Regions from separate parts of the Azospirillum sp. NS33 genome, predicted to be linked through region 2. Evidence: riboswitches for the same ligand, from Rfam matches in the RefSeq annotation. Region 2 holds a riboswitch; each other region holds the start of a gene.
The links. A riboswitch is a leader RNA that binds a small molecule or an ion and turns the genes downstream of it on or off. The one in region 2 is predicted to bind cobalamin.
Positions count from the first base shown of each region.

Region 1: it holds a riboswitch for cobalamin, as region 2 does, so the genes downstream of both, cobW (cobalamin biosynthesis protein CobW) here and AC6H2I_RS03430 (TonB-dependent receptor plug domain-containing protein) in region 2, are expected to answer to the same signal.
Region 3: it holds a riboswitch for cobalamin, as region 2 does, so the genes downstream of both, AC6H2I_RS25650 (DUF4198 domain-containing protein) here and AC6H2I_RS03430 (TonB-dependent receptor plug domain-containing protein) in region 2, are expected to answer to the same signal.

Region 1 covers NZ_BAAKJB010000039.1:1,296-8,584, reverse strand. The annotation lists gene cobG (precorrin-3B synthase) at 1-1,040, opposite strand, end outside; gene cobN (cobaltochelatase subunit CobN) at 1,037-4,729, opposite strand; gene cobW (cobalamin biosynthesis protein CobW) at 4,733-5,803, opposite strand; cobalamin riboswitch at 5,838-6,050, opposite strand; gene AC6H2I_RS25555 (HAD-IA family hydrolase) at 6,448-7,185, opposite strand.
Region 2 covers NZ_BAAKJB010000002.1:175,171-182,459, reverse strand. The annotation lists gene AC6H2I_RS03450 (cobyric acid synthase) at 1-1,181, opposite strand, end outside; gene cobO (cob(I)yrinic acid a,c-diamide adenosyltransferase) at 1,181-1,798, opposite strand; gene cobU (bifunctional adenosylcobinamide kinase/adenosylcobinamide-phosphate guanylyltransferase) at 1,795-2,334, opposite strand; gene AC6H2I_RS03435 (ABC transporter ATP-binding protein) at 2,331-3,119, opposite strand; gene AC6H2I_RS03430 (TonB-dependent receptor plug domain-containing protein) at 3,140-5,026, opposite strand; cobalamin riboswitch at 5,159-5,354, opposite strand; gene AC6H2I_RS03425 (Na/Pi cotransporter family protein) at 5,589-7,274, shown strand; gene AC6H2I_RS03420 (sensor histidine kinase) at 7,246-7,289, opposite strand, start outside.
Region 3 covers NZ_BAAKJB010000039.1:19,101-26,389, reverse strand. The annotation lists gene AC6H2I_RS25680 (SDR family NAD(P)-dependent oxidoreductase) at 1-108, opposite strand, end outside; gene gcvA (transcriptional regulator GcvA) at 300-1,226, shown strand; gene AC6H2I_RS25670 (hypothetical protein) at 1,309-1,605, shown strand; gene AC6H2I_RS25665 (hypothetical protein) at 1,602-1,904, shown strand; gene AC6H2I_RS25660 (DUF1007 family protein) at 1,979-2,653, shown strand; gene AC6H2I_RS25655 (nickel/cobalt transporter) at 2,650-3,603, shown strand; cobalamin riboswitch at 3,643-3,860, shown strand; gene AC6H2I_RS25650 (DUF4198 domain-containing protein) at 4,027-4,821, shown strand; gene cbiM (cobalt transporter CbiM) at 4,843-5,478, shown strand; gene AC6H2I_RS25640 (NikL family nickel/cobalt ECF transporter subunit) at 5,471-6,055, shown strand; gene cbiQ (cobalt ECF transporter T component CbiQ) at 6,057-6,854, shown strand; gene AC6H2I_RS25630 (energy-coupling factor ABC transporter ATP-binding protein) at 6,838-7,289, shown strand, end outside.

The DNA of each region.
Region 1 (7,289 bases), on a different contig from region 2:
TCGCAGCCGCCGGCGCCGCTGCACGCGGTGAGCGCCAGGCGCGGGTCGGCGGGGTCGATGATGCCCCCGGCGGTCCGCGCGGCGGCCGCGGCCTCCGCCCCGGCGCCGGCCAGCAGCAGGGCCCGCCAGGGGGTGAGGCGCAGCTCTCCGGCGCCGGCGGCGTCGGCCAGCCGGGCCAGCGCGTCGAGAGCGGCGGCGTCGAGTCGGCCGAACGGAAAGGCGACGCCCAGCCAGCCGGGCTGCACGCCCAGCACCGCCCGCGGCCCGCGCGGCGGCGGGGCGGTGGCGGCCAACGGCTCGAGGCCGGGCACCCGGGCGCGCAGCGCGGCGGCGCCGACCGCCGCGACCAGCCCGGCCATGCGCCGCGGCGGCTCGGCCAGGGTGGCGCGCAGCTCCAGGAAGGCGAGGGCGGCGCCGGCGCCGACCGCTGCCACCGCGGCGGGCGTGCACAGGCCCAGTGCCGCGGCGTCGCCCAGGGCGCCGCCGGCGGCGACCCGCAGGCGCGGCCCCTGGGGCGTCGCGACGGCGTCGAAGCGCAGATCGGTGCGGGCGTCGGCGAGATGGCCGCGGCCGCCGCCGTCCACCACGAAGCCGAACTTGGGCGGCAGGCGGTGCAGGGCCGGGTCGGAGGCCAGCCGCGCGTCGAGGGCGAGCGCGCAGGGCCGCACATCCAGCACCGCGTCGCCGTCCAGCCCGGCGGTCGGGCTGGCCAGGACGTTGCGCACCGCCTCGCTGGCGGTGTCGGCGGCGACGTAGCCGAGCCCGGCGAGCGCCGCCGTCAGCGCCGGCATGGCGGCGGGCGGCACGCCGCGGATCTGCAGGTTGCCGCGGTGGCTGAGATCGATGCGGCCGTTGCCGTGGCTGTCGGCCAGCGCGGCGATGCCACGGGCCGCCCCGGCCGGCAGCACGCCGGCCGGCACCCGCACCCGCACCAGCAGGCCGTCGGCCACCGCCATCGGCGCCAGCACGCCGGGGCAGGCGCCGCGCCGGCGCGGCGGGTTGGCGCGGACCGGGGCGCCAGGGACCGGGGTGGCGCTCATGACAGGGATTCCTTGCGCTGGCGCAGCTCCACCGGGGTGGCGTTGCGCCGGGGGTGCCAGAGGCCGCGCGCCAGCGCCTCCTCCAGGCGGTCGAGGATGTGGGCCGCGGCCGCGGGGTTGGCCTCGCTGAGGAAGCCCCACACCGCCGCATCCTCCACATAGGCGCCGTGCAGGGCGTCGAAATGATGGTCGCCCACCGCCCGGGTCGTCGCGGCGAAGGCCAGCAGGGTGTCGGCCGTCACCGCCATTTCCGCGGCGCCCCGGTGGCCATGGCGCATCATGCCGGCGATCCAGCGCGGGTTGACGGCCCGGCCGCGCAGGGTGCGGGCGATCTCCTCGCCCAGGGTGCGGACGGTGACCCGCTCCGGCTCGGCGCTGTCGAGGTGGTAGAGGGCGGGGTCGGCGTCGTCCAGCGACGCGGCGGCCGAGAAGCCGCCCTCGAACTGGTAGTAGTCGTCCTGGGACAGCACGTCGGACTCGCGCTGGTCCTGGTGGTGGACCAGCGCGTCGGCGGAGCCGACGCGGCGCCGGAACCGGGCCGGCAGGGCCACCCCGTCCAGCCCGGCACCGTAGGCGTGGCAGCCGCCGTCCAGGTAGGCGGTGCCGAACGACGCCCGGTCGCGCCAGTCGCCGCGCGCCACCATGTCGGACAGCGCGGTGCCGTAGCCACCCGGCGCCGCGCCGAAGACGCGGGCGCCGGCGTCGCGCCGCGCCGCCGCGGCGTCCTGGCCACCGGCCGCCAGCTCGGCCGTTTCCTGCCGCACCGCGGCGGCCAGCGGGTTGACGTCGTCCCCCTCGTCGAGCGCGGCGACGGCGCGGGCGGCCTGGTCGAACAGCGCGATCTGCTGGGGAAAGACGTCGCGGAACAGGCCGGAGATGCGCAGGGTGACGTCGACCCGCGGGCGCCCCAGCACCGCGGCCGGCATGATCTCGATCCCGGTGACGCGGCCCGAGCCGCCCTCCCACACCGGGCGCACGCCCAGCAGCGCCAGGGCCTGGGCCAGTTCGTCGCCGCCGGTGCGCATGGCCGGCGTGCCCCAGGCGTCGACCACCAGACGGCGCGGCCACTCGCCGTGGTCCTGCAGGTGGCGGGCCAGCAGGGCGTCGGCCGCACGCCAGCCCAGCGTCCACGCGGCCGGCGTCGGCACGGCGCGGGGATCCAGGGCGAACAGGTTGCGCCCCGTCGGCAGGGCGTCGGCGCGCCCGCGCGCCGGGGAGCCGCCGGGGCCGGGGGCGACGAAGCGGCCGTCCAGCCCGGCCAGCAGGGCCGCCGTCTCCGCCGCCGCGCAGCCGTCGACCGCCGGGCCCAGCTCCGCCGCCACGGCGGCGAGGACGGCGGCGGTGGCGGCCCACGCCGGCGGGCACGGGCGGGTGCCCGCCACCAGCTCCACCGCCAGGGCGTCGAGGGCGGCGCGCACGTCGCCGACGGTGCGGCAGCGGGCGTCGGGCAGGGCCGGGCCGTCCCAGCGCGCGCCGGGGTCGGCGGTGAACAGGGTGCCGGTGGGCAGCCCGAGATCCTCGGCCAGGGCCCGCGGCAGGGCGGCGTCGGCGCCCGCGCCGCGGCGCCGCGGAAAGCGGGCGACCGCCGCCAGCAGCCGGGCCCGCGCCTCGGCCGCGGGGGCCGCGCCGAAGACGTGGAGCCCGTCGCGGATCTGCATCTCCTTGATGTCGCAGAGATGGGCGTCGAGGCGGGTCAGCACGGTGTCGTCGTCGTCGTCGGGCCGCAGGGCGCAGTCCGCCGCCACCCCGGAGCGCCAGGCGAGGTCGAGGATGGTGTCGCGCAGCACGCCCATCCGGCGCGGGTCGAGCCCGTCGGCCAGAGCGTACTCGTCGATCGCCTGCTCCAGCTCCTCCAGCGGCCCGTGCAGCCCGGCCTGGGCCGGCGGCGGGGTGAGATGGCCGACCAGCACCGCGCCGAGGCGGCGGCGCGCCTGCACCCCCTCGCCCGGGTTGTTGACGATGAACGGATAGAGGCAGGGCAGGGGCCCGCCGACGATCTCCGGCCAGCACCCCGCCGACAGCGCCACCGCCTTGCCCGGCAGCCACTCCAGGGTGCCGTGGGCGCCGACCTGGACGACGGCGTGGACGCCCAGGGCGTGCCGCAGCCAGAGATAGAAGGCGAGGTAGGAATGGCTGGGCGGGGTGGCCGGGTCGTGGTGCTGGGCGGTGGTGAGGGGGCCGTGGCCGCGGCTGGGCTGCACCGCCACCGCGACGTGGCCGCAGGGGACGGTGCGGAAGCGGAAGGCGCCGCCGGCGGCCAGCGGGTCGGCCGCCTCGTCCCCCCAGACGGCGGCGATGCGCGCCCGCGCGTCGCGGGGGGCGAGGCGGCGGTAGTCGGCAAGGCTCAGCGCCGCCGTCGCCGGTCCCCCGGTCAGGCAGCCCATCAGCGTGGCGCCATCGGCCGGCGGGGAGGTGACGGTGTAGCCCGCCCCGGCCAGGGTTTCCAGGATGCCCAGCACGCTGGCCGGGGTGTCGAGCCCCACCGCGCGGCCGACGCCGCCGCCGCCGGGATAGTCGGAGAGAACCAGGGCGAGGCGGCGGTCGGCGCGCGGTGTGCGCGCCAGCCGCACCCAGGCGGCCGCGCGGTCGGCGGCGGCGGCGACGCGGTCGGCGATCGGCCGGCTGGCGATCTCGGCGTATTCGAGGGCCGGATCGACGTCCAGCGGGGCCTTGAAGGCGACCGCCCCGGCGAGGATGCGCCCGTCCATCTCCGGCAGCACCACGTTCATGGCGAGGTCGGCGGGGCCGAGCCCGCGGACGGAATCGCGCCACGCCTCCTCCCGCCCGGTCGACAGCACCACTTGCAGCACCGGGACTCCGGCGGCGTCGAGGGGCGAGGCCCCGCCGTCCCCCGGGCGGGCCGAGAAGCCGGTGGCGTTGACCACCACCGCCGGCCGCAGCGCCCGCAGGGTGCGGGCCATCCAGGCGGCGGCGTCCGGCTCCTTCAGGGAGGAGACGTGGTAGAGGCGGGGGGCCAGGCCGCGCTGGGCCATCGCATCGGCCAGGGCGTGGACCGGGGCGAGGTCGCCGGCCTGAAGGTAGGCGCGGTAGAACACCAGCGCCGCCGCCGGCGCATCGGCGCCGGGGACGCCGGCTTCGGCTTCGGCTTTGGGGACGGGGGCGGAGGCGGGGGCGGCGGGGCGCCAGCCGTCGTGGACGCCGAAGCGCGGCACCGGCGCCGGCTGGGCGAAGGGCAGCGGCCGGCCGGCCAGGGTGGCGGCGCAGGCCAGCAGGTTCGCCATGTTGGCCGGCCCGCCCTCGGAGAAGTAGCGGTGCAGGCGCCGGGCCTCGGGGCCGGGCAGGGTGCCGTAGCCCTCCAGCCCCGGATCCGCGCGGGCGTCGCCGGGCAGCACCGCGAGGGGCAGGCCCGCCTCGCGGCACGCCGCCGCCACCGTCTCCAGCCCGTAGCGCCAGTACCCCGCACCGCCCATCAGGCGCAGCACCACCAGGCGGGCGTGGCGGACCACCCGCTCGACGTAGAGGTCGACGGACAGGGGGTGGCCGAGGGCGCCGAGGTTGGCGAGGCGCAGGGTGGGCAGGCGGTCGCGGCCGGCCGCCCACGCCGCGGCCAGGGCGCCGAGATCGCTGTCGGAGAAGGAGAGGACGACCAGGTCCGCCGGGCTGTGGGCGAGGTCCACCGCCTGCGGCCCGGCGTCCAGGTCGTCCTGGCGTGCGGCGAGCAGGTGCATCGGTCAGCCGGCGAGTGCCGCCTCCACCGCCGCCCGGTCGATGCCGGTCTCGGCGATCACCACCAGCCGGCCGTCGCGCGGCTCGCCGGCCCGCCACAGGCGGTCGAACCGCACCTCCAGGCGGGCACCGACGCCCTGCACCAGCAGCCGCATGGGCTTGCCCGGGACCTCCACGAACCCCTTGAGGCGCAGCACCCCGTGGGCGGCGGCGACGCCGCGCAGGCGCAAGGCCAGGGCCTCCGCGTCCGGCTGGGGCGCCAGGGCGACGACGAAGCTGGTGAAGTCGTCGTGGTCGTGGCCGTCCTCGGCGTCGTGGTGGCTGGGGCGGCCGTCCAGATCGTCCTCGGCCGCCGCGCCGAGGCCCAGCAGCACCCGCGGGTCGGCCCGCCCGCCGCCGGCGTGGACCAGCTTGGCCGGGCGGGGCAGCGCGGCGCGGATCAGCGCCTCCACCCGGCCCAGGGCGTCGGCGTCCACCAGGTCGGTCTTGGTGACGACGATGAGGTCGGCGCACAGGAGCTGGTCCTCGAACACCTCCTCGATCGGGGTCTCGTGGTCGACGGTGCCGGTGGCCGCGCGCTGGGCGGCGAGCGCGGCGGGGTCGGGGGCGAACCGCCCCTGCGCCGCGGCGGCGGCGTCGACCACCGTGACCACCCCGTCGACGGTGACCCGGGTGCGGATCGCCGGCCACTGGAAGGCCTTGACCAGGGGCTTGGGCAGGGCGAGGCCGGAGGTCTCGATGATGATGTGCTCGGGCGGGTCGGCGCGGCCCAGCAGGGCCTCGATGGCCGGCACGAAGTCGTCGGCCACGGTGCAGCACAGGCAGCCGTTGGCCAGCTCGATCACGTCGTCGTCGCGGCAGCCTTCGATGCCGCAGGCGCGCAGGATCTCGCCGTCGACCCCGACGTCGCCGAACTCGTTGACGATCAGCGCCAGGCGGCGGCCGCCGGCCTGCTCCAGCAGGCTGCGGATCAGGGTCGTCTTGCCGGCGCCGAGGAAGCCGGTGACGATGGTGGCGGGGACCTTGGATCGAATGGCCGGCGGGGCGACGGCCGGCGGAAAGGCGGCGTTCGACATGGACGGGCTCCTGCTCTCCGCCACACCCGGCGGGATGGATGGATTGGCGATGGCAGGTTTCCTGGCTCGCGGGTCGTCGCCCGCCCTCCGGCCTTCCCGGCCCGAGCGGGCCAGTGGCGTTGTGGAGAGAGAGGGGCTCGCCGCACACAGTTGCGGGGGCAGCCGCGGCCTCGGTCGGACGACCTCACCGCGTTCCCTGTTCCCCCGGACCACCCGGCCCGGAGGCACCATCGGCGCCCACTATGCAGCCCCCGCCGCGAATTGCAAGCACGCCACGGACGCGCGGCACCGCGGACGGTTTGTCCTCGATCCGGCCGGCGCCACCGGGGAGAGTGTCCGGCAGCGCGGAGGCGGCCGCGCCCGACGCCGGCGCCGGGTCGGACGGGGACGGCGGCGGACCGGCCGGATGCCGCGGCGGGCGGCGCCCCCGACCTGAGCATGGATCGCCCGGAATGGATCCGCTGAGCGACGCGATCGCGCTGCTCCGGCCAAGCACGGCCAATTCGCCCGGGCCAACGGCGTGGCCGTGCCCGCCCCGATCACCAAGCCGTCGGGCGGCGTCCGGCCCGGCGCAACCTGCGGACCCGATGGTTTTGCGTGGTGTCCGAGCCCGCCCATGGGGGGGCGGAGCTCGGGAACCCTGCTCAGGACCGCCCCGGCCCGGGCGGAGCGGCCGCGCGCAGCACGCAGCCCAGCGGGGGCGACGGACCGACGCCTTCCCGCCCGTGGCGGATCGACGTGGCGCCGTCCGGCGACCGCTCGAGGACGAGGTCGCGATAGTCCACGATCGCGGGATGGGTGAGCGCGATCGGCCGATGGTGGGTCGCGGTGACCACCAGCACCATCGCCCCGGCGCGTTCGGCGGCGGCGATCCCGGCCGCCGAATCCTCCAGCACGAGGCATCGGTCCGCGGTCGTGCCGAGCCGTTCGGCGGCGCGCTGGAAGCCGTCGGGAAACGGCTTCCCGCGCGCCACGTCCTCGGCCGTGACCAGGAGCGGCGGGGCGGGCAGACCGGCCGCCGCGATCCGGCGCACGGCGAGCTCCCGGGGCGCCGAGGTGACGATCCCCCACCGCCCCGGCGGCAGGGCGTGGAGGAACGCGGCCGCCCCGGCGATCGCCTCGACCCCGTCGGCGTCGTCGATCTCCGCCTTCGTGATCGCGGCGGCCTCGGAGTCCGGATCGACGCCGGGCAGCCCCAGCCTTCGGATCGTTTCGACCGCCTGGACGCCGTGGATCGTCGGCAGCAGGGCCTCGCCGTCGACGCCATGCCGCTCCGCCCAGGCCCGCCAGATGCGCTCGGCCGAGGCGATCGAATTCAGGATCGTCCCGTCCATGTCGAGGAGGACGGCGTCGATCGGACGCATCGGCAACGTCGGCCCCATCCCGTCCACATCCCTTTCCGCCGGCCGCCGGCCGCGCGCCAACACCCGCGCCCGCACCCGATTGGCGCGGACGCTCCGACACCAGCGTACCCGCACCGGCCCGC
Region 2 (7,289 bases):
ATCTCGTAGCCGGCGACGGCGGCTCCCGTCGCCGCGTCGGACCCGGCGGCTTCGGTCAGCACCTTGGGCCCGCTCAGAACCGTCTCGACGTCGAGGAGGCCGAGGCCATCGGCGGCGCCGGGCGGCCCCTCGATGCCCGCGGGGTCGGCGATGCGGCGGCCCAGCATCTGGTAGCCGCCGCAGATCCCGAGAACGCGGCCGCCGCGCCGGCGGTGCGCCACCAGGTCGGTGTCCCAGCCCTGGGCCCGCAGGAAGGCGAGGTCGGCGATGGTCGCCTTGGTGCCGGGCAGGATCACCAGGTCGGCGTCGCCGGGCAGCGGCCGGCCCGGCGGCACCATGGTGAGCGACACCGCCGGCTCCAGCGCCAACGGATCGAAATCGTCGAAATTGGCGATGCGCGACAGCATCGGCACGGCGACCCGGATCGCGCCGCCCAGCCGCGCCCGCCAGGTGTCCAGGGCCACCGCGTCCTCGGCCGGAAGCACCGCGGCCTCGGCCAGCCAGGGCACGACCCCGAAGGAGCGCCAGCCGGTGCGCTGGGCGATGGTGGCGAGCCCGCCGTCGAACAGCCGGACATCGCCCCGGAACTTGTTGATGAGGAACCCGCGCACCATCGCCCGATCGTCGGCGTCGAGGAGCACGTGGGTGCCGACCAGGCTGGCGATGACGCCGCCGCGGTCGATGTCGCCGACCAGCACAACCGGCACCCCGGCGGCCCGGGCGAACCCCATGTTGGCGATGTCGCCGGCCCGCAGGTTGACCTCGGCCGGGCTGCCGGCCCCCTCCACCACCACCACGTCGGCCTCGGCGCGCAGGCGTCCGAAACTGTCGAGCACGGCGTCCAGCAGTTCACCTTTGCGCGCCTGGTAGTCGGCGGCGCGGGAGATGCCGGCCACGCGGCCCTGCACCACCACCTGGGCCCCGATGTCGGACTGCGGCTTGAGCAGCACCGGGTTCATGTGCACGCTGGGCGGCACGCCGCAGGCGCGGGCCTGCAGCGCCTGGGCCCGCCCGATCTCACCGCCGTCGGGGGTGACGGCGGCGTTGTTGGACATGTTCTGCGGCTTGAACGGCCGCACCGAGAGGCCGCGGCGCGCCAACGCCCGGCACAGCCCGGCGACCAGCAGGGACTTGCCTACGTCGGACCCGGTGCCTTGAAGCATCAGCGCGCGCGCGGCCATCAGAACTCGATCCCTTCCTGCGCCTTGACGCCGGCCTTGAAGGGGTGCTTCACCAAGGTCATCTCGGTGACCAGGTCGGCCGCCTCGATGAGCGCCGGCTTGGCGTTCCGCCCGGTGACCACCACGTGCAGCCCCGGCCGCCGGGCGGCCAGTGCCTCCAGCACCTCCTCCAGCGGCAGGTAGTCATAGCGCAGGACGATGTTGAGCTCGTCCAGCACGATCAGCCGGAACCGCTCGTCGGCCATCAGCTCCAGGGCCTTGTCCCAGGCGCGGCGTGCCGTGGCGACGTCGCGGGCGCGGTCCTGGGTGTCCCAGGTGAACCCTTCGCCCAGGGTGTGCATCTCGGCCAGGTCGCCGAAGCGCTGCAGCGCCAGCGCCTCGCCGGTTTCCCACGCCCCCTTGACGAACTGCACGATGCCGACGGGGAAGCCGCGCCCCAGCGCCCGCATGGCCAGCCCGAAGGCCGCGGTCGATTTGCCCTTGCCCGGCCCGGTGTGGACCATGAGAAGCCCCTTCTCGACGGTCTTCTCCGCCACCCTCTGGTCGTGCACCGCCTTGGCCTTCTTCATCTTTTCGGCGTGACGGCGGTTCGCCTCGTCGTCGGTCGTCGCGGTCATCGTCGTTCTCCCTCGGTTGTCGTGTCCTTGACGGTCATCGGCAGGCCGGCGACCAGAAACAGCACCCGCCCGGCGCGCGCCGCCACGCTCTGGTTGAGACGCCCGGCGGCGTCGCGGAACGCCCGGGCCAGGGCGTTGTCGGGAACGATGCCGAGCCCGACCTCGTTGGCGACGAACACCACCTCGCCGGCGACGCCGTCGAGCGTCGCCAGCAGGTCCGCCGTCGCCGCCCCGGGATCGCGCCCCGCCCCCAGCAGGTTGGCGACCCACAGGGTCAGGCAGTCGACCAGCACGCCCCGTCCCGGGCCGGCGTGGCGGGCGAGCGCACCGGCCAGATCCAGCGGCTCCTCCACCGTCGTCCAGCCGGGGACGCGCTGCTCCCGGTGCAGGCGGACCCGCGCCCGCATCTCGTCGTCCAGCGCCTCGGCCGTGGCGATGTAGATCCACGGCCCCGGGGCGGCGGTCACCAGCTCCTCGGCGTGGCGGCTCTTGCCGGACCGCGCCCCCCCGAGCACCAGGGTCACCGCGGCGCTCATGGCGCGATTCCCACGGTGCCGGCGTCGGTCCGGCTCCAGGGGATCGCCCAGTCGGGCCCGCGCAGCAGCCGCACGCCGAACACCCGCTCGGCGTCGCCGGTGTCGAGGACCGCGTGCGGCGGCCCGGCCGCGGCCACCGCACCCTCCTCCAGCAGGCACAGGCGGTCGCAGAAACGGATCGCCAGGGCGAGGTCGTGCAGCACCACCACCACCGCCATGCCGTCCCGGGCCAGGGCGCGCAGCAGCTCCATCACGTGCAGCATGTGGTAGGGGTCGAGGCCCGCCACCGGCTCGTCGGCCAGCAGCACCTCGGGCCGGCCGGCCAGCACGCGGGCCAGCATGACCCGCGCCCGCTCGCCGCCCGACAGGGCGGTGACCGGCCGCCCGGCGAAGGCGGCGGCGCCGCAGCGCCGCAGCGCCTGGTCCACCGCCTCCCGGTCCTCCGCCGTCTCCCCGCCCAGCCCGGCGCGGCGCGGCGCCCGCCCCAGCATCACCACCCGCTCCACCGCCAGCGGCCAATGGGTCATGGGGTTCTGCTCCAGATAGCCGATGCGGCGGCCGCGCTCCTCCGGCGCCAGGGCGGCGACCGACCGGCCGTCCAGGCGGACGGCGCCGGCCACGGTGTCGACCAGCCCGGCCAGCGCCCCCAGCAGGGTCGTCTTGCCGCTGCCGTTGGGGCCGATCAGGCCGACCACCTCGCCGGCCGCGGCGGCGACCGTCGCCCCGCGCAGCACCTCGCGGCCGCCCAGGACGACGCGCACGCCGTCGGCCTCGATGCGCGCCATGGGGGCCCTCCGCGTTGCCACTAGAACGTCGCCTTCACGCCGGCGTAGACGGCACGCCCCGGCGAGCTGTAGCGCGCCACCTCCTGATAGTCGGCATCGAACAGGTTGTCGACCCGGCCGAAGATCGTGACGGCCTCCGTCACGGCGTAGCGGGCCTGAAGGTCGACCACGGTGAAGGCGTCGTTGCGGATGTTGGTGTAGGTGCTGTCGAGCTGCTCGCCCACGAAGCGGAGCGTGGCCGACAGGCCGGCCGCGTCGGTCACCCGCCAGTCCGCGCCGAGGCTCGCCTGATGGCGCGGGCGGCGCGGCAGGTCGCGGTTGGTCGCCAGGTTCTCGGACCGCAGGAACGTGTAGCTGGCGTTGAGCCGCAGGGCGTCGGTCGCGGCCAGCGACGCCGCCGCCTCCACGCCCCAGGTGCGGGCGTCCTCGATGTTCTGGTAGGTGTCGTCGAAGCCGATGAGGTCGCTGAAGCGGTTCCAGAAGGCGGTCGCCGACACCGTGCCGCGCCCGCCGAGCACCGCCTGCTCGACCCCGGCGTCGGCGCCGACGCTGCTTTCCGGCGACAGCGACGCGTTGCCGTAGGTGGGCTCGAAGAGCTGGTAGAGGGTCGGCGCCTTGCCCGCGGTGCCGATGCTGGTGCGCAGCGTCGTTCCGGTGCCGGCAAGGGTGTAGGCGGCGGCCGTGCGCACGGTGGTCTTGGCGCCGAACTCCTCGTTGCGGTCGTGCCGCACCCCCACCGTCAGGGCCAGGGCGTCCCACAGCTCGAACAGGTACTGGCCGTAGACGGCGTCGGTGGCGATGGTGTCGTCGACGCCGACGATTCGCAGCCCGGCGCTTTCGCTGACGATGCGCGCACTCTCCTCCTCGTGGAGGGCGCCGACGGTCATCACGTCGCCGCCGTCGAAGCGGTAGTTGCCACGGTACTCCACGGTCCAGCGCCGGCCGCTGTAGTCGCTGTGGGGCGTGTAGCCGCTGGGCTCGTCGAAGGTGCGGTCGGTGGCGCTGCCCGACACGGTGACGACGTTCTCCAGCCGGCCGTCCAGCAGGAACACCGTGTTGTCGACCTTGCCGTAGCGCAGGGTCTTGTCCTTCACGTTGGGCCGGTCGGCGCTGACGTCGTCATAGTCGCCGCGCAGGTCGAACACGCCGGCAGCGGCCTCGACCGACCAGATGTCCGTGAGATCGGCCCGGAAGCGCCCGGTGACCGCCCGGTCGCGGGCGCCGTCCGCCTCGTCGCCGGCGGGGTAGCTGGAGAAGCCGTCGGTGCCCAGGGTGGTGGCGTTCACGGCGAAGCCGAACCGCTCACCGCCACCCTGCGCGCCGGCCGACAGGCGCCACGTGTTGTAGCTGCCCAGCTCGGCCAGCCCACTGACCGAAAGCGGCCCGCGGCCGTCGGTGGTGACGACGCTGATGACGCCGCCCATGGCGTCGTTGCCGTAGAGCGCGCTCTGCGGGCCGCGCAGCACCTCGACCCGCTCGATGCCGGTCACGGCGATGGCGTCGAAGTCGAACTCGCCGTTGGCGTTGGCCGGATCGTTCACCAGCACGCCGTCGATCAGCACCTGGGTCTGCGCCGATTCGGCGCCGCGCAGCCGCACGGTGGCGGTGCTGCCGATGCCGCCGTTGCGCGACAGGCTGACCCCCGGGACGCCCTGCAGGGCGTCGAACAGCTCCGGCTTGCCACCGGCGTCGAAGGCGCTGCCGGGAATGACGGTGACGGAACTGCCCACCTTGTCCGGATCGGTGGCCAGACGGGTGGCGCTGACCACCAGGGTGGGAACGACGACGGTGGCGGCGGACGGCGCCGCCTGCTGGGCGGCGGCCGGCGCCGTGGCGAGCAGCGCGAGGGCGCTCACCCCGGCGAAGCGGAGCGGCCGGCAGGCGGAGGAAGCGGCACGATGCGTCATGAAACAGGAATCCTGGCACGGTTTGGCAGGGCCGGGACAGGGCCGACGGCCACCCTCCCGGGTGGCGCCACCGCACAACGGTCCGCTCGGCGCGGAGATTCCCGTCCCATCGGAACCTCCCGTCCGACGGTCGCGTGACGCTCTTCGACGGCAGGTCTCCTGGCTTGCGCGTCGTCGCTCCCCGCCGCCTTCCCAGTTTCCCAGTGGCGTCGTGGCGGGGCGCTCTGCGCTTACAGTTGCGGGCACAGCCGCGGAGTCGCCCCGTCGAGGGGCTCACCGCGTTCCCTTTTCATCCGCTCTCGCGGAAACCGTCGGACCGAGCTTTAGCGCACGAAGGCCGGTCTTGCCAAGGGTGGTCCTGCCGCAGCACCGATGGAGGGCGGGGGCGGTCCGTGCTAAGCCGGTTTCACCGGATCGGGCCACGGGCCCGGCCCGGTGACACCTGCGGACTCCATGGTTTTGCAGGTTTGCCGAACCCGCCCCTGGGCGGGGCAAGTGCGGGCAACCTGTTTGGGGCTGCCCCTGCGGCAACCAGGATCGCGGCAACCGGGGAAGGCGAGCGATGGCGTACGACGTGTGGTCCGGGCTGCTGGGCGGCCTCGCCCTCTTCGTCCTCGGGTTGGACCTGATGACGCGGGCCCTCAAGACGGTCGCCGGCGACAGCCTGCGCGACCTGCTGGGGCGCCTGACGGCGAACCGCTTCGCCGCGCTGCTCACCGGCGCGGGGGTGACGGCGGTGCTCAACTCGTCCTCCGTCACCACAGTGCTGCTGGTGGGGTTCATCTCCGCCGGGTTCATGACGACGGCGCAGGCGGTCGGCGTCGTCCTCGGCGCCAACATCGGCTCGACCATGACGGCCCAGATCATCGCCTTCGACATCGGCGCGCTGTCCCTGCCGGTGGTTGCGGCCGGCGTTCTGGTGGCGCTGGCCGGGCGGCGGCGGCGCACCCGCGATCTCGGGTTGTGCGCCCTGGGCGTCGGGCTGGTGTTCTACGGCATGGCGGTGATGGGCGATGCCATGCGGCCGCTGCGCGGCGACCCGGCGTTCGTCGAGCTGCTCGGCACCCTGCGCTCGGTGCCGCTGGCCGTCCTCGCCGGGGCGCTGTTCACGGCCGTGGTCCAGTCGTCGGCGGCCGCCATCGCCATCGCCATGACCATGGCGGCCAACGGGCTGCTGGGGCTGGACGCCGCCATCGCCGTCTCGCTGGGTGCCAACATCGGCACCTGCGTCACAGCCGGCCTCGCCACCCTGGGCAAGCCGCCCGACGCGGTCCGCCTGTTCCTCGTCCACCTCGGCTTCAACGTCGCGGGGGCCCTGCTGTGGACCCCGTTCATCGCCGAACTGGCCGCCGCGGCCCGGGCCCTGACGGCCGCCCTGTCCGGACCGGCCGACGTGACGCGGCAGATCGCCAACGCGCACACCCTGTTCAACGTGCTGAACGCGCTGCTCTTCCTCGGCGTCACCCCGCAGATCGCACGGCTGCTGCGGTGGCTGGTGCCGGACCGCCCCCAGGCGCCCGCCCTGGCGCCGCGTCACCTGGACGCCGCCCTGATCGCCATGCCGGCGCTGGCGGTCGAGGCGGCGCGGCTCGAGGCCGCTCATCTCGGCCAGGAGATCGCCGCCCTGCTCGGCGGCGCGCTGGTGGACCTGGAGCACCGCCTGCGCGGCGCCGGCGACGACGAGGCGCCGATCCTCGCCGGCGCGCCGGTCGAGGCGGTGCACCGGCTGCGCAAGGCGATCCTGGCCTATCTTGCCCGGATCATGGCGACGGACCTGAGCGCCGCCGACGCCGCCCGGGCGACCGACCTGGTCCAGGCGGTGGAACTCCTCAACGCGATGCTCGAGGTGACGGCGACGCTCGGCCGGCCGTCGCTGACCGAGCCCGACGCCCGGCGGCGCGCCCTGAGCGCGTCCCAGGCGGCCGGGCTGGCGGCGCTGGGCGACGAGGTTCACCGGCACCTGCTGGCGGCGACGGACGCGCTGACCCGCCAGGACGCGGCGACCGCCCGCGCGGTGATCGGCGCCAAGCAGGCGCTGCACGCCACCGTGCGGCGGCTGACCGACGACCTGTTCCGCTCGCTCATCAATGACGATGCCGCGGCGCGCACCGGGTTCACCGGGGCGATGGCCGATCTGGAGCGGCTGTCACGGCTGCACCGGCTGGTGCGCAAGCTGGCGAAGCTGGTGGTGCGCCCCGCCGCGGCGGACCGCCCCGCGGTCACATCCGGCGCGGAAGCACCAGCGTGAAGGCCGTCCCCTCGC
Region 3 (7,289 bases), on a different contig from region 2:
GATGATCGCCCGCCCCCCGTGCAGCGCGAACAGCTGGGCGGTGGCGCGGCCAATGCCGCGGCGCGACGCCGCCCCCGTGATCACGCACACCTTGTTGGAAAGCAGCATGTCCTGTCCTTTGCAAAACCTCCCCGTGGCGGCGGAAGACGCGCCGCGGAGCGGATCGTTGTTTGTCGGTGTTTGCGGAGCCGGCCATTTGCTGTTGCGGCCAACCACTTCGTCGACTGTATGGGGTTGAGGTGAGCCGAACAAATGAATAAGATCGGCTTCGCATGAGCTGAATTCACCGAAATGGTGCGATGCGCAAACGGGTCTCGATCAAGGCGGTTCAGGCGTTCGAGGCGGCGGCGCGGCTGGGCTCCTTCGCGCTTGCGGCAGAGGAACTGGCGGTCACGCCGTCGGCGATCAGCCATCAGGTGCGCATCCTGGAGGACCAGCTTGGCGTGCGGTTGTTCCGCCGGGTGCACCGGGCCGTGGTGCTGACGGACGTCGGCGCCGCCTATTCGGCGGAGGTGACGGCGGCCTTCACCCGCATCGAGGCGGCGACCCAGAACGTCGAGGCGGCGGGCGGCAACGCGATTCTCACCGTCCACTCCACGCCCAGCTTCGCCACCCAGTGGCTGATGCCGCGCCTGGGCGCCTTCAAGGAGCTGCAGCCGGGCATCGACATCCGCCTCCACGCCTCGGTGGGCGCCGCCGACCTGGCGGAGGGGCTGGCGGACGTGGACATCCGCTACCGCCCCGGCCCGGCCTTCGACGGCGCCGTGCTGGTGCCGTTCCCCGAGGACATCATCGTGCCGATGTGCTCTCCCGGGCTGGCCGCCGGGCTCAACCCGATCCGCCGCGCCGCCGACCTCGCCAAGCACACCCTGATCCACTCCGAGGTCAACATCCTGAGCTGGCGCGACTGGGCCCGCCACCACCGGGCCAGCCGCCTCGACCTGGAGCGCGGCCTGCGCTTCGACCGCTCCTTCATGGCCATCAGCGCCGCGGTCGACGGCATGGGCGTGTGCCTGGACAGCCTGCTGCTGGCGGAGCGGGAGCTGCTGTCCGGCCGCCTGGTGGTGCCCTTCGCCACCCAGGGCATGCGGGTGCGCGGCCACGCCTTCGTCACTTTGAAGGCCAAGGCCGACCAGGCGAAGATCCGCACCTTCCGGGAATGGATGTTCGCGGAGATGAGGACCGGCCGGCAGGCCGCTGAACAGCTCCTCGCCGCGCCACGCTGAGGGCCGGGCGCCGCGGCGCTGGCGTCCCCGCACCCCGCACGTTATGATATAACATAACGACAACGGGCGGAGGCGGTCACGAATGACGGACGACCAGTGGGGCGGGGACCTGCCGGACGACCTGCCGGACGACCTGCCGGACGACCTGCCGGACGACCTGCCGGACGACCTGGGCCCGGCGCTGGACCTCGTGCGCGGGGTCTGGGGCGAGGCGCGGACCGGCCGGGTCACGCGCCAGGCGCTGGCCTGGGCCATGATGATCGAATCGGTGGGGCACCTGGCCGCCACCCAGGGCGCGGCGGCCACCGCCGGCCTGCTCGACCGGCTGGGCGATGCCGTGCGCACCGCGCCGCGGCACGAGCCCGGACCGCTGCAATGACCGGCGCCCGGAACACCCGCATCGTCGACGCGCTGTCGTGGCGCGAGGCCCGGCCGGTGCTGCGGCATCCCAAGTTCTTCGAGGGGTTCCACGACTTCCTGCGCGGGCGGCCGTTCGACTACCGGGCGCTCGACGGCTGGGCGACGCTGGACCAGCACCGCTACGAGAACGGCCGGGAACTGGCGGCGGAGTGCCGCGCCGGCGGGGTGGTCGTCCGCTGGACCGACCGCAGCCGCGTTCCCCGGTCCCTGAAGGCGGTGGTGATGGCCCGCGCCCGCGCCCGCCGCGCCGCGCCGTGACGGTCGCACCCCTTGCGGCGCACCGGAGCGTTGCGGCACACTTCGGCCGCTTTGCCGTTCCAGCCCCGGGTGCCATGATCCCGCCCACCCCCCGGCCCGCCGCGCTCGCGGCCCTTCTCGGCTGCCTGGCCCTGTCGGGGACGGCCGCGGCCCACCCCCATGTCTGGATCGACGCCACCGCGGTCTTCCACTTCGATTCGCGCCAGCGGTTGGCCGCCGTCGAGACCCGCTGGCTGTTCGACGACGTCTTCAGCGTGTACGAGGTGGAGGGTCGCGACGCCGACGGCGACGGCCGTTTCGCCTCCGACGAACTGCAGCCGCTGGCCGACGAGACCGCGGAGCGCCTCGCCGGGTGGGGCTATTTCAGCCTGCTCAAGCACGGCGACCGGCGGCTGGAGCTGGGGCCGGCCACGGTGGCGCGCATGCGCTTCGAGGGCGGCCGGCTGGAATTCAGCCTGACCCTGCCGCTGGCCGCACCGCTGGTGGCCGACGGCCCCCCGCTGCGCTTCGCCATGTTCGACCCGTCCTTCTACATCGACATCGCGCCGCCGGTGGAATCGCCGGTCCGTCTCGCCGGGACCGTGCCCGCGTCGTGCCGGGCGACGCTGGACCGCGTCGCCGACCGGGAGCAGGGCTTCGTGCCGGACGAGGTGGCGCTCGACGCCGACCCCGACCCGGCGCAGCCGGAGGACAGCCTGGGTGCGGCCTTCGCCGACTGGATCGTGCTGTCCTGCGGGGACCGCCCGTGACCGGCCGGGGGCGGGCCGTCGCCGTCGGTCTGGGTCTCGTCCTGCTGCTGGGTGCCGCCGTCGCCGCCCTGGAGCCGGGCGCCGTCTGGGCGCAGGCGGCGGCCTGGCTGCGCCACTGGCAGGGCGATCTGCACCGCGCCCTGGTTGCCGCGCTGCGCGCCGTCCGCGACGAGGGGATGGTGGCCGCGGGCGGGCTGGCCGCCGCGTCCTTCGCCTACGGCGTGGTCCACGCCGCCGGGCCGGGCCACGGCAAGGCGGTGATCGCCGCCTATGTCCTGGCCGACGGGCGGCGGCTGCGGCGCGGCCTGGCGCTGGCCTGGGCGGCGTCGCTGGCGCAGGCCGCCACCGCGGTGGTCGTGGTCGGCATGGTGGTCTTCGTCCTGGGCGCCGCGGGACGCGAGGCGCGGCCGGTGGCGGAGATCCTGGAACGGCTCGGCTACGGCCTCACCGCGGCGCTCGGCGCGGCGATGGTCTGGTCGGCCCTGCGGCGCCCGCGCCACGGCGCCCTCGGCCACGTCTGCGGCCACAGCCACCATGATCACGACCATCACCACGACCATTCCGGTGGCCCGGGCTGCGGTCACGCCGTGGCGCCGCCGGCCGGGGCCGGACAGGGGTGGCGGCGTGCCGCGGCGGTGGTGGTTTCGGTGGGGGTGCGCCCGTGCAGCGGCGCCCTGGTGGTCCTGGCCTTCGCCCAGGCCATCGGGTTCTTCGCCGCCGGTGTGGCGGCGACCCTGGCCATGGCGGTGGGGACGGCGATCACCGTGTCGGCGCTGGCGGTGCTGGCGGTCGGCTCGCGCCGCCTCGCCCTGGCCGCCACGGCCGGCGACGCGCGCTGGGTCGGGCGCGTCGAAACGGGCATGACGCTGCTGGCGGGGACCGCCCTGCTGGCGATCGGCGCCCTCCTGCTGGCCGCGTCGCTGACGGCCCAGCCCGCGCCCTTCCGCTGACCACGGCGTTTGTGGTTTTGACGGCGCGACAATCTGTCGTATGCTGCCGGCCGTGAGGGTTTCCCGCAAGGGAACCAGAGGGAATCCGGTGCGGCAGGACCGCGGCGCGTCGACGCGCCGTCCCTGTCAATGCCGGGGCTGCCCCCGCAACTGTAAGCGGCGAGTCCGAGGCCATCCATGCCACTGGGAAACCGGGAAGGCGGGCCGCGGGCGCCCGAGCCGCGAGCCAGGAAACCTGCCCTCACCGGCCGTGGCCCGTCGGCGCCGCGACCGTTTCCGCCTGGACGCCGGGGTGAGCGTTGTGGGCTGTGGCTCGACGCGCCCCTTCGTGCGCCGGGCCGCCGCCGGTTCCCCTTTTGCGTCTCCCGCACCGGTCCCGCCGCCTTGCCGGCGGGCCACCGCATCGTCTTGGGAGATCGACCCGTGACCCGCCTGTTCCTTGCCGTTTCCGCCGCCGCCGCCGTCCTGGCCGGTGGCAGCGCCGCGCACGCGCATTTCCAGCTCATCTACACGCCCGACGTCCACCTGGCCCGGCCCGGCGACGTGCCGCTCAAGCTCATCTTCTGGCACCCCTTCGAGAACGGCCACGTCATGGACATGGGTGTGCCGGACTCCTTCGTCCTGGTCCACAAGGGCGAACGGACCGACCTGATGGACCGCCTCAAGCCGATCACCTTCACGGGCGCCGGGAACGCCGCCAAGGCCTACGACGCCACGGTGCCGGTCAAGCTGAACGGTGACTACGTGCTGGCGCTGGTCCCCGCGCCCTACTACGAGCCGAGCGAGGACATCTACATCCAGCAGATCACCAAGTCGTTCCTCAACAAGGGCGGGATTCCCACGGACTGGCAGGAGCCGGTGGGGCTGGCCACCGAGATCGTGCCGATGATCAAGCCGACCAACGTCATCGCCGGGTCGACCTTCACCGGGCGGGTGCTCGCCGACGGCAAGCCGGTGGCCGGCGCCGAGATCGAGATCGAATACATGGCGGCCGAGCCCGACATGGCGACCAACGCGCCGACCGCGCCGAAGGCCGCGCCGATGCCCGGCGGCGCGGTGGTCGTCGTCACCGGCGCGGACGGCGTGTTCACCTTCGGCATCCCCAGGGCCGGCTTCTGGGGCTTCGCCGCGCTGGGCGTCGGCCCGGCGACGGAACACGCCGGCAAGGAGCTGTCCCAGGACGCCGTCCTGTGGGTGCGCGCCTTCGACCTGAACTGAGCCCCCGGACGGAGCACGGCCATGCACATCGTGGACGGAGCGCTGTCGGCGCAGGTGGTGATCGGCGGCGCCGCGCTGGCGGTGGCGGGCGTCGGCTACGGCCTGCGCTCCCTGCCGATGGAGAAGATCCCGGCGGCCGGGGTGCTGAGCGCCACTTTCTTCGTGGCCTCCCTGGTGCACGTGCCGCTGGGGCCGTCCAGCGTGCACCTGATCATGAACGGCCTGGCCGGGCTGGTGCTCGGCTGGGCCGCCTTCCCGGCCCTGTTCGTGGGGTTGCTTCTGCAGGCGGTGTTCTTCGGATTCGGCGGGCTGACGGTGCTCGGCGTCAATGCCGTGAACATCGCCCTGCCGGCGGTCATCGTCCACGTCACGTGCCGCAGGGGGGTGGCCGCCGCCTCCCCGGCCGGCGCGGCGGTGTGGGGCGCGGTCGGCGGCGGCCTCTCCATCGCCCTGACCGCCGCCTTCGTCGCCCTCTCGCTGGCCCTGTCGGGCGACGCCTTCGTGGCCGCCGCCAAGCTGGTGTTCTTTGCGCACATTCCCGTCATGATCATCGAGTCGCTTCTGACCGCGGCCGCGGTGCTGCTGGCGCGCAAGGTGAAGCCGGAGCTGTTCGACGCCCTGGCGTCGCGCCCCGCATGGGAGGACCGTCATGTCTAGGCTGCTTGCCACGCTGGCCCTTGCCGCCGCCGTGCTGGGGGCGCCGGCGCCGGCCGCGGCCCACAAGGTGGTCGCCGCGGTCTACGCGGGAACCACGGTGATCGAGGGCGAGGTGGGCTTCTCCAACGGTGACACCGCCGCCGATGCCCTGGTCGAGGTCTTCGACGGGACCGGCGCCAAGCTGGGCGAGACCCGGACGGACGCCGACGGCTTCTTCACCTTCACCCCCGTCGGGCGCGTCACCCACGTCTTTCGCGCCGACCTCGGCGCCGGCCACGTCGTCGAGATCCACATGGACGCCGCGGAGCTGCCGGGCGCCGCGGCGGGTGCCGCCCCGGCTGCTGCCACCGCACCCGCGACCGCGCCTGGCGCGGCCGCCGCTGCGCCGCTGGGCGAGGAGCAGCGGGCGGCGATCGCCGAGGCGGTGCGGCGGGAGATCGTGCCGCTGCGCCGCGAGCTGGCCGCCTACAAGGAGAAGACCGACCTGCAATCGGTGCTGGGCGGGCTCGGCTACATCGCCGGCCTGTTCGGGGTCGGGTTCTATCTGGCGGCGCGCCGCCGTCTGGGGAGGACCTGAGGTGGGCCACGTCGTCTCGTCCGAGCGGCCGGAGTGGCGCGGCCTCGACCCGGTGGCCGCGGACGGCGTCGTCCGCCGCATCGACCCGCGGGTGCGCATTCTCGCCGCCACCGCGTTCGCCGTGGCGGTGGTCGCCTGCTCCGCCCTGCCGGTGCTGGCGCTCGCCCTCGGGCTGGCGCTGGCGGCGATGCTGCTGGCCCGGCTGCCGGCGGCGGCGACGCTGCGGCGCATGGCGGCGATGGACGCCTTCATCGTCTTCATCCTGCTGATGCTGCCCTTCACGGTGCCGGGCGACCCCATCCTCACCGTGTGGGGGGTGAGCGCGTCGTGGCAGGGGCTGGTCCGCGGCGTGGAGATCGCGCTGAAGGCCAACGCCGTGGTGCTGGCGCTGATGGCCCTGGTCGGCTCCATGTCGCCGGTCACGCTGGGCCACGCGCTGCACCGGCTGCGGGTGCCGGTCAACCTGGTGCACCTGCTGCTGTTCACGGTGCGCTACATCGACGTTCTGCACCAGGAGTACCGGCGCCTGCGCACGGCCATGCGCACCCGCGGCTTCCGCCCCGCCAACTCGCTCCACACCTTGCGCAGCTTCGGCTATCTGGTGGGCATGATGCTGGTGCGCGCCCTGGAACGCTCCGAGCGCATCCTCGCGGCCATGAAATGCCGCGGCTTTTCCGGGACCATCCCGCTCCTCGACGACCTCCACCTGGGGCGGCGCGACGCCGTGTTCGCCGGCCTGGTGGCGCTCGCCTGCCTCGCCCTGCTCACCCTGGATGGTCTCCATGGCGCCGTTTCTTGACCTCTCGGGCCTGCGCTTCGGCTATCCCGGCCAGCCGGTGGTGCTCGATGGGGTCGACCTGACCCTGGCCGCGGGCGAGCGGCTGTGCATCGTCGGCCCCAACGGGGCGGGCAAGAGCACCCTGCTGCACCTGGTGGTCGGGCTGCTGCGCCCGGCGGCCGGGCGCATCGTCGCCTTCGGCGCCGAGCGGCGCGGCGAGGCCGATTTCCATGAGGTGCGTTGTCGCGCCGGCCTGGTGTTCCAGGACCCCGACGACCAGCTGTTCTGCCCGACGGTGCTGGAGGACGTCGCCTTCGGGCCGCTCAACATGGGCCGGTCCCGGGCCGAGGCGGCGGCGATCGTCGAGGCGGTGCTGGACCGCCTGGGCCTGGCCCGGCTGCGCGACCGCGTCACCCACAAGCTGTCGGGCGGCGAGAAGCGCCTGGTGACCCTGGC